2 linked regions of the Aliamphritea hakodatensis genome follow. The protein of the gene in region 1 binds, or shares a complex with, the protein of each later gene. Links are inferred from orthologs where the notes say so. Each region holds a gene or a part of one and is shown on either strand. Other genes may lie near its edges.

What was found. The genes of interacting proteins can lie anywhere in the genome.
Region 2: the proteins of accC (region 1) and accD are in contact, whole or in part, in a solved structure (PDB 8UXZ), measured with the Escherichia coli proteins. The link is inferred for Aliamphritea hakodatensis from one-to-one orthologs.

The regions. Positions count from the first base shown.
Region 1 is NZ_AP025281.1:1,279,197-1,285,402, reverse strand. Bases 1,490-4,415 are described here. They hold accC (acetyl-CoA carboxylase biotin carboxylase subunit), read left to right. Parts: upstream 1,490-2,243; coding sequence 2,244-3,587; downstream 3,588-4,415. Other genes in these bases: prmA (50S ribosomal protein L11 methyltransferase), read left to right, coding at 3,776-4,415; accB (acetyl-CoA carboxylase biotin carboxyl carrier protein), read left to right, coding at 1,768-2,220; aroQ (type II 3-dehydroquinate dehydratase), read left to right, coding at 1,490-1,732. In the rest of the region: PCI15_RS05850 (DUF2333 family protein), read right to left, coding at 1-896; more of aroQ, read left to right, coding at 1,289-1,489; more of prmA, read left to right, coding at 4,416-4,669; PCI15_RS05825 (DUF3426 domain-containing protein), read left to right, coding at 4,673-6,154. UniProt on the Escherichia coli protein: This protein is a component of the acetyl coenzyme A carboxylase complex; first, biotin carboxylase catalyzes the carboxylation of the carrier protein and then the transcarboxylase transfers the carboxyl group to form malonyl-CoA.
Region 2 is NZ_AP025281.1:2,797,974-2,802,555, reverse strand. Bases 1,641-4,582 are described here. They hold accD (acetyl-CoA carboxylase, carboxyltransferase subunit beta), read left to right. Parts: upstream 1,641-2,650; coding sequence 2,651-3,514; downstream 3,515-4,582. Other genes in these bases: folC (bifunctional tetrahydrofolate synthase/dihydrofolate synthase), read left to right, coding at 3,629-4,582; trpA (tryptophan synthase subunit alpha), read left to right, coding at 1,814-2,617; trpB (tryptophan synthase subunit beta), read left to right, coding at 1,641-1,775. Outside these bases: PCI15_RS12965 (phosphoribosylanthranilate isomerase), read left to right, coding at 1-571; more of trpB, read left to right, coding at 591-1,640.

The sequences.
Region 1 (6,206 bases):
GACTGGGTTGCCTCCAGTTCACGGATAATCTGGCGCAGACTGATCAGTGCATTTTTCTTTTCAAGCGCCGGCGCAAAGTCCTGCTCCACAGCTTTCAGCAAATGAATCAGCGCCCAGGACGTACCGCGGGCCTCATAAAAGACATCATCGATTTCCATCCACGGCGTTTTGATTTCCAGTTCGCCTGCTGCTGCAGTCGACTGACGTGCCTCATTATCTCCGGCCAGATCCGTGTTCACACGCTTCTGCCCGACACTGGCACTTAAACGCTGTGACAGGCTGCCCAGCCGGGTAGATACATCCGCAAGCCAGCCCCGCAGGTTATCCGCACGGGCATAGAACTGTGCAGCATCATCGTTACGTGCCAGACGCGCCTCGTACCCTAACAGTGCTTTTACGGCTTTACGGTATTCAGATTCCGTCGCAGGCAGCAACCAGCTGTTATTGTCAAAATGTAGCAGCGGCTCAGCTTCAATCAGATCAGGATCTTCTGTGGACTGGGACTGAGAACGGCTGAAATCCTTACGTAATGCCCGGGCCATATCCCGCGCCTGAACCAGCACACCGAACTCCCAGTTGGGAATGTTATCCAGCCAGAGTCCCGGCGGCATACGGTCGTTGTATAAGTATCCGCCCGGCTTATCGAGCAACACTTCGGTAATTCCCACCAGCGCATTCAGGGTAGCTGTGCCCACAACCGGTGCCTGACCATCTTCTGTCACTTCGGAGCGCACATCGAACGGGGCAGGCTCAAGGCTCCAGTACATTCCTACACCGGTCGCGACAACCAGATACACTACCAGAGCCGCTATAACGACCCCAACGCCTTTGATACCCAGTGTAACTGCGGTCATATTATCCCACAGACGTAACCACGTCCGCTGTAACCATTCCATCCTGAAGCCCTCTTAATAAGTCGCGTTATCGCGCGCAATATCTATGATATCCGACACCGGGTCAATGTTCCTTAACATTTATTAACGTTAACCGGCAGGCACCTCTAAACGCTGTCGGCAGCATAAATTGTCCACCCGGTCAGAAATTTACAGCATGAGGCTTAACTCTATCTGTATAAACAGGGCCTTAACTGCCCGCCGGAACCAGTCAACTAGTCAAATAATGTACAGAAAGCACTGACAACTTCTGCAAACTGGCAGACAAAACACAATAAATACAGGAACTGTTTACAGCCCCATTCTTTTCCGGCACACTAGCCAGTCTTAAGGGGTCCGGAACCCCAACCCTGAACGCTTTTGAAGTCTGAATAACGCGTCACTAAGGCAATTTAATGGCTAAAATCCTTGTTCTGAACGGTCCCAACCTTAACCTTCTCGGCACCCGGGAACCTGAGGTATACGGTACCACCACACTCCAGGACATCAACGTGCGTTTACAGTCACTTGCCCTGCAGAGCGGCCACCAGCTGGAATCTCTGCAAAGCAATGCTGAACACGTTCTGATTGACCAGATTCACCAGGCCCGCGACGAACAGACAGACTTCATTATTATTAACCCGGCGGCTTTCACCCACACCAGTGTGGCTTTACGTGATGCGCTGCTGGGGGTCGCAATTCCCTTCATCGAAATTCACATTTCGAATGTACACGCCAGAGAAACTTTTCGCAGCCACTCGTATCTATCTGATGTAGCTGTTGGCGTTATCTGCGGTCTGGGCACCCAGGGATACGAATTAGCACTGCAGTCGGCCATCAGCCGTCTGGAAAAACCCTAATCATCTGAATTTACTAAATAGAGCACTGCATTAGCATGGATATTCGCAAAGTAAAAAAACTGATCGAGTTGCTGGAAGAATCAAACATCAACGAAATTGAAATCAAAGAAGGTGAAGAATCCGTACGCATCAGCCGCGGTTCTAACCTGGTTGCTGCCCCGGTTGCTGCTGCACCTGTTGCTGTTGCACCTGCCGCACCTGTTGCTGCTGCACCTGCCGCCGCGCCTGCGCCGGTTGCTGCCGCACCAAGCAACGACAATGCACTTAAATCGCCAATGGTAGGTACTTTTTACCGCTCTCCGTCTCCAACGTCTCCTGCATTCGTTGAAGTAGGCTCTACCGTTAAGGCTGGCGACCCTGTCTGCATCGTAGAAGCAATGAAAATGATGAACCAGATCGAAGCAGACAAGTCCGGTGTTGTTGAAGCCATTCTGGTTGAAGACGGCCAGCCTGTTGAATTCGATCAGCCTCTGGTGACCATCGTATAAATCAGCCACAGGATCTTAACAATATGTTAGAAAAAGTAGTCATTGCCAACCGTGGCGAGATCGCTTTGCGTATCCTGCGGGCCTGCAAGGAACTGGGCATCAAAACTGTTGCTATCCATTCCACCGCAGACCGTGACCTGATGCATGTTCGCCTGGCGGACGAAGCCGTTTGTATCGGCCCTGCTCCGTCACCGCAAAGCTATCTGAATATTCCGGCTATCATTGCCGCTGCTGAAGTCACCGACTCTACCGGTATTCACCCGGGTTACGGCTTCCTGGCAGAAAACGCTGATTTCGCAGAACGTGCTGAACAGAGCGGTTTTGCATTCATCGGCCCCAAAGCTGAAACTATTCGCCTGATGGGTGACAAGGTATCAGCTATCGAAGCCATGCAGAAAGCCGGCGTACCGACTGTACCGGGTTCTGACGGCGAACTGCCGGAAGACAGCGAAGAAGTGCTGGCGATCGGACGCCGTATCGGTTATCCGGTAATCATCAAGGCTGCTGCCGGTGGTGGCGGTCGCGGTATGCGTGTTGTTCACAACGAAGCGCACCTGCTGAATGCTATTTACGTCACTAAAGCTGAAGCCAAAGCCGCCTTCGGTGATGATACGGTTTACATGGAGAAATTCCTTGAAAACCCACGTCACGTTGAAGTTCAGGTTCTGTCTGATGGCCAGGGCAATGCAATTCATCTGTACGATCGCGACTGCTCCTTGCAGCGCCGTCACCAGAAAGTAGTTGAAGAAGCACCTGCTCCGCACCTGGATCCGGAAGCCCGCGCTCAGGTACTGCAGAGCTGTGTCGACGCCTGTCTGGAAATCAACTACCGCGGCGCCGGTACGTTCGAATTCCTGTACGAGAACGGCGGTTTCTACTTCATTGAAATGAACACCCGTGTTCAGGTAGAACACCCGGTATCAGAGATGGTAACCGGTGTGGATATCGTAAAAGAACAGCTGCGCATTGCTTCTGGCCTGCCACTGACCATTAAGCAGGAAGATATCGAGCTGAAAGGTCACTCAGTGGAATGCCGTATCAACGCAGAAGATCCGGTCACCTTTATGCCAAGCCCTGGTAAGATCACCCACTTCCATGCCCCGGGCGGCATTGGTGTGCGCGTAGACTCTCACCTGTACAGCGGTTACAGCGTACCACCACATTACGACTCTCTGATCGCTAAACTGATCACCTATGGAGATTCCCGTGAAGTGGCCCTGCGCCGTATGGAAATCGCGCTGGATGAAATGCTGATCGACGGTATCAGGAGCAACATTCCGCTGCACCAGGATATTGTCCGCGATGCGAACTTCGCTGAAGGCGGGGTTAACATCCACTATCTGGAAAAGAAACTGGGACTCGACTGATCCCGGTATATGCAGGCAGCGGACACCCGCTGCCTGCAGTTTTACGCATTAACCCGGTTACCTCCCCAGGCGATATCCGCCGAATGACGGTCAGCGCACCGCATCACCCCAGGTAACTGAGCTGTAACGGTTAAAGCCCATACTATATGCTTACCGGTACCGCTTACCCGAATACAGGAAGACCCGTCATGCCATGGTTGCAGATCAAACTGGATGTTTCCCCTGAGAACGCCGAACCTTACGAAGATCTTTTACTGGCAGCCGGCTGCGCTGCGGTTACCTTTACTGATCAGGCCGACCAGCCAATCTTCGAACCTGATCTGGGCACTACACCCCTGTGGAGCAACACAGTACTGACCGGTTTGTTTTCAGCCGATCATGATCTGGACGCAACCCTGAACTTTCTGCAGCAGGCACATAAGGATCAGTTTCCTGACCGCGAATTTCCAACCTGCAAGACAGAAATTCTGGAAGACAAGGACTGGGAACGGGAATGGATGGACAACTACCAGCCAATGCAGTTTGGCAAACGCTTATGGGTCTGCCCGAGCTGGAAAGACGTGCCTGACCCACAGGCAGTCAACCTGATGCTCGATCCGGGCCTGGCATTTGGCACCGGTACCCACCCAACAACCGCGCTGTGCCTGGAATTCCTTGACGGCCTGGAACTGAATGACAAACAGGTCACCGATTACGGCTGCGGCTCCGGCATTCTGGGAATTGCAACTCTGCTGCTGGGTGCTACCCGTGTTACCGCTGTCGATATCGACGTACAGGCGCTTACAGCCAGCAAGGATAACCTGAACCGTAACGGCCTGACCGAAGACCGTATGCAGGTTTATTTACCGGAACAAACCCCGGAACACGAAGCAGACGTACTGGTTGCCAATATTCTGGCTGGTCCGCTGGTCGAACTCGCGCCAACACTCAGCAAACACACCCGCAGCGGCGGACAACTGGTTTTATCCGGCTTACTGGCCCATCAGGAAGAAGAAATCCGGGCAGCCTACGGCAACGACTTTATTCTGGACCCGGTCAGCGAACGCGAAGGCTGGATCCGCATTACCGGAATTAAGCGATAAACCGTGAAGCAGCAGCGCCTGATTACAGCATGTCCGGCCTGTAAAGCTCGCTTTCAGGTTACCGCCGGACAATTAAAAATAGCCCACGGCAAGGTACGGTGCGGTACCTGTCTGGAAGTATTTAATGCTGAACTGTGCAAAGTACCTGAGCCCAAACCGGCAAAAACACCGGAACCGGCCACCCAGTCCTCCGTTGTAGCACCGGCTCAGGAAAAACCGTCGTCGCGTCCGGCAATTCCCAAAGCCTTTATTCCGGCCCGCAAACCTGTACAGCCGGAAACACCACAGCCTCTAGACCTTGACCAGCCGGTGCAGGCACTGTTTAACAGCAGCCCCAAAAAAGTCACAACCGACTCATCCGGACAAAAGGAAGCCGCAACGCCAGAACAACCTTTGGCGACAGCAACAACGCCTGTTTCAGAACTGCCGGTCAGCCTGCATATAAGGCAAGCCAAATCCGTCCAGCCGCAGCCAGACACGCCGGCAAACAACGATCGGGCAAGCCCTGCCGAACAAAACCATTCTCAGCCCCCGGGCCCAGAGCGCAAACAACAATCTGCCAGTACACAACAAGAGGGCAAACAGCCTTCACAACCTGAGCCGTCCGGAAAAACAGCGACCGCCGGTGTTCAGGATAGCCCGCAGCAGACACACGCCGCGCCCTTAAAAGACACCCGTTCGGCAGATGAAAGCGCGCAGACCGAGAAAATCCGGCAGGCGCTGCACCGCCACCAAACCAGCTATCAGGCCAGAGACCAGGAACACGGCTACCTGAACCCGGCTGAAAAAAAACTGCAGGAGCTGTTACGCAATGCCAGCAACCCCCTGACGGCGACGGACCCGGCACCTGCACCACAGCCCGTTACCGCTTCAGCACCCGTTGAGCACAGCAGCATTCTGGCACTTCACCCCGACACCGAAGATAAAGACAGCGACTTCGTCCCTCAACAGACAGAACCGGTCATGATCCGGGCGACACATCAGCCACCGGGCAAAACCCTTTCACAGGCACTGATTATCTTCCTGGCACTGAGCTGCCTGCTGCTACAGTTCATGTGGTTCGAACGTAACGACCTGATTCGCCAGCCAGCGCTGACCAAACTCTACAAACCTGTCTGCGAACAGATCGACTGCCGGTTAGCCGTGCCGGAGAATGTACCGGACATCATAACCGAGCAGTTAATTGTGCAGGAGCACAAGGACTATCAGGGTGTGATAACAATCAGTATGTTGCTGAGAAATAAGGCGGCATTTGAACAGGCCTTCCCGGCCATCAGACTGGCATTTTCCGACCGTAACGGCAGCATCATCAACCGACGGACATTCCAGCCGGCTGAATACCTGAATTCAGTGTCTCTGGACGCCTCAGGAATGCCGCTCGAACACAGCATCCAGGTCCACCTGGATGTTCTCAATCCCGGACGTGCTGCAGTGGGCTATGAAGTCAGCCTGCACCCCTCCAGCCTGACAAACCGTCGGCTGTAAGCGTATTTTTTGCTGCTTTGCAACACCATAAACGGTTAAAAAAGCATCAAAA
Region 2 (4,582 bases), 1.5 Mb from region 1 along the record:
CATCGACGCAGGTGCTGATGCGCTGGGGTTCGTATTTTATGCGCCAAGCCCACGCTACGTGAGTCCTGAAACTGCGGCGGAGATTATTCGCCAGCTTCCTCCCTTTGTTACCACGGTTGCGCTCTTTGTTGACGCGCCAGCAGAGGATGTTGCCGCTGTTGTTGAACTGACTCAGATAGACCTTCTGCAATTCCATGGCAAAGAAACCGCCGCCTATTGCGAGCAGTTCAGCCGTCCTTATTTCAAAGCCCTGCGTATGTCCGCTGACATTGATGTCAGTCTGGCTGCTGCTGAGTACCCCTCGGCCCGGGCAATTCTGCTGGATGCTTATCGCAAAGGGGTGCCCGGCGGCACCGGCGAAAGCTTTGACTGGCAACGTATACCTTCAGATCTTCCTAAGCCTTTAATTCTGGCGGGTGGTCTGGACGGGTCCAATATTTATCGTGCTATCACCCAGGTCAGCCCGTTTGCGGTTGATGTCAGTGGCGGGGTAGAGCGAGTCAGGGGGCGAAAGTCGCCTGAGAAAATCAATACCTTTATGAGTGAGGTGGCACGTGCCAACTACAGCTGAACTTGCAATCGCAAAGCAGATGCCTGATCAGGGTGGTCACTTCGGTGACTTCGGTGGTCGTTATGTATCTGAGACCCTGATGGCTGCATTGCAGCATCTTGAACATACTTATGAAACCCTGTGGGCTGATCCTAAGTTTCAGGAAGAATTTGACCGCGATCTGGCACATTATGTTGGCCGTCCGTCGCCACTGTATCATGCGGAGCGTTTGTCCCGTGAGCTGGGCGGCGCGCAGATTTACCTGAAGCGTGAAGACCTTAACCATACCGGTGCCCATAAGGTGAACAATACCATCGGTCAGGCGTTGCTGGCCAAGCACACCGGTAAGCCGCGGATCATTGCTGAAACCGGTGCCGGTATGCACGGCGTTGCCAGTGCCACAGTTGCTGCCCGTCTGGGGCTTCAGTGCCAGGTTTACATGGGTGAGGAAGATGTCCGCCGTCAGGTGATGAACGTCTACCGTATGAAATTGCTGGGTGCTGAGGTTATTTCGGTCAGCTCCGGTACCAAAACCCTGAAAGACGCGATGAACGAAGCCATGCGTGACTGGGTAACCAATGTTGATAATACATTCTACATTATCGGTACCGCTGCAGGCCCGCATCCTTATCCGAAACTGGTGCGTGATTTCCAGTCTGTTATTGGTCGTGAAGCCCGTAAACAGTGTCTTGATCAGGCCGGTAAACTGCCGGATGCGCTGATTGCCTGTGTTGGCGGTGGATCCAATGCCATTGGTTTGTTCCATCCGTTTATTGAAGATGCTGATGTGCGTATGGTGGGTGTGGAAGCGGGCGGTAACGGTCTGGAAACCGGTGAGCATGCTGCGCCACTGACTGCCGGACGTCCGGGCGTACTGCACGGTAACCGTACCTATCTGATGGAAGATGACGCGGGTCAGATCCTTGGCACGCACTCAGTGTCTGCCGGTCTGGATTACCCGGGTGTCGGTCCTGAGCATTCTTATCTTAAGGATATTGGCCGTGCTGAATATACTGCGATCAACGATGACGAAGCGCTGGACGCTTTCCGCCGTCTGACGCTGGTTGAAGGCATTATGCCGGCACTGGAATCCAGCCACGCAATTGCTCAGGCGATGAAGATGGCACCGACGATGGATAAAGATCAGGTTTTACTGGTCAACCTGTCAGGTCGGGGTGATAAAGATATGCATACCGTTGCTGCGATTGATGGTATTAAGGTTTAACAGCGGTTTACGCAGACAGCGAAAGAGTACTGAATATTATGAGTCGTATAAGTTCCTGTTTTGAAAAGTTGCAGGCAGAAGGTCGTAAGGCACTGATTCCTTACGTTACTGCCGGCGATCCGGCCCCGGGTGTTACGCTGCCGTTAATGCATGCGATGGTAGAGTCCGGCGCAGATATTATTGAGCTGGGTGTGCCCTTCTCTGACCCGATGGCTGACGGTCCTGTTATCCAGTTGGCGTGTGAACGGGCCTTGAGTCACAACACCAGCCTGCTGGATGTGCTGGCGGTGGTAGCTGAATTCCGTAAGACAGATCAGACCACTCCGGTCGTACTGATGGGGTACCTGAACCCGATCGAAGTAATGGGGTATGAGGCATTTGCTCAGGCTGCTTCTGACGCCGGTGTCGACGGCGTACTGACCGTCGATCTGCCACCAGAAGAAGCGGTTGATTTCGGCCCGCTGATGAAGGCTAAAGACATTGATGTCATTTACCTGCTGGCACCGACGACTGTTGAATCCCGCATAGAGAAAATCTGTGCCGCGGGCAGTGGTTATGTGTATTACGTGTCGGTTAAAGGTGTGACCGGTTCTGCCAGTCTGGATGTTGATGACGTGGCAAGCCGGTTGGATATCATCCGCAAGCATACAGATATGCCGGTGGGTGTGGGTTTTGGTATCCGTGATGATGCGTCTGCCCGGGCAATTTCTGAAGTTGCTGACGGTGTAATCGTCGGCAGCGTACTGGTTAATAAGATCGCCGAACTGGCTGATCAGCAAGATAAGATTCCTGAAGCAGTGGCTGCAATTACCGGTAGCATGCGTCAGGCCATGGATAAATAAGCCCGCTGAAGAAATGCGGTTAGTGGAGTCATAATGAGTAACTGGCTGGAAAAAATTGTTCCCTCTCTGGCGCGTTCTTCAGAGAAGAAACGTACCAACATTCCTGAAGGTCTGTGGAAGAAGTGTGCAAAGTGTGAATCGGTACTGTACCGCCCGGAACTGGAAAAGAATCTGAGCGTTTGTCCGAAGTGTGATCACCACATGCGGATTGGTGCGCGTCCACGTCTGGAAATGTTCCTGGACGAAGACGGACGTCAGGAAATCGGTGCAGAGGTGACACCGGTTGACCGTCTGAAGTTTAAAGATTCTAAAAAGTATAAAGACCGTCTGGCTGCTGCGCAGAAAGATACCGGTGAGAAAGATGCGCTGGTTGCGATGCGCGGTGAAGTGAACGGCCTGCCGGTTGTGGCGGTTGCATTTGAGTTCCGCTTCATGGGCGGCTCAATGGGTGCTGTGGTTGGTGAGCGTTTTGTGCGTGCTGCTAATGTGGCGCTGGAAGAGGGTATTCCGCTGATCTGTTTTGCTGCCAGTGGCGGTGCGCGTATGCAGGAAGCTCTTTTCTCCCTGATGCAGATGGCGAAAACCAGTGCGGCACTTGAAAAGCTGAAAAATGCAGGCGTACCGTACATTTCTGTGCTGACTGATCCTGTATACGGCGGTGTATCTGCCAGTCTGGCAATGCTGGGTGACCTGAACATCGGTGAACCCCGTGCCCTGGTTGGCTTTGCAGGTCCGCGGGTTATTGAGCAAACGGTACGTGAGAAGTTACCGGAAGGCTTCCAGCGCAGTGAGTTCCTGCTGGAACACGGTCAGGTTGATATGATTATTAACCGTGGCGAGATGCGCGACCGTTTATCTTCTATTCTGCGTATGATGCAGGGTAAGCCGGCAGCATAAGTTGCAGAGGCGAATACTTCGAAGGCCGATTTTGCTTAGCAAGTCGGCTTTCTTGTTTTTAATGGTTTTTTAGCATTGCAGACCGTTTTCAGGTCGTAACTGATGGCAGTGAGTATGTCTGAGCAAACAGCAAATAAAAAAGATCTGGCGCAGTGGCTGAGCTGGATTGAGCAGTCCCATCCCAGTGAAATTGAGCTTGGTCTTGAAAGGCTTAATGAAGTCTACCAGCGGCTGAATCTGGATCTGTCGGTCTCGAAGGTTGTCATTATTGGCGGCACCAACGGTAAGGGCTCAACGGTTGCGATGCTGGACCAGGCATTGCGTGATGCAGGCAAAACCGTTGGTTGCTTTACTTCGCCTCATTTCCTTCGTTACAACGAGCGGATCAAGCTGAACGGTCAGCAGGCGCAGGATGAGGTGCTGGTAAGTGCGTTCGAACGTATTTATGCGGCCTGCGGTGATACTTCGCTGACATACTTTGAATACAATGCGCTGGCGGCTCTGATTGTGTTTGCTGATGCCAAGCCGGATGTCATGCTGCTGGAAGTCGGACTGGGCGGTCGCCTGGATGCAATCAATATTGTCGATGCGGATATCTCTGTGGTTACAACGGTCGCTGTCGATCATATTGACTGGCTGGGTGATGACCGCGAAAAAATCGGTTATGAGAAAGCCGGTATATACCGAAGCGGACGGCCGGCGGTATGCGGTGATCCGGATGCGCCGAAAATGCTGCTCGATTACGCCGCTGAAATTGGCGCTGAACTGTGCGCCCGCGGCGATGATTTTCAGCTGACTGAACACGCTGACGGCCGCTGGGACTGGCAGGGGAAGTCTGCCACTGGTGATGTTGTCAGTTATAAAGGGTTGCCGGATATAAATTTACCGAAACCAAATGCGGCAGTTGTGATCCAAGTACTGCAGTTGCTTGGGGTGTCGCCTGAGGAAGGTGAGCTTGCGGCCAGCCTGGCAGCAGCATCGCTGACCGGCCGCTTGCAGCGCATAGAGCGCCACGGCTGTCAGTATACGCTGGATGTGGCGCATAATCCGCAAGCAGCTGAATACGTT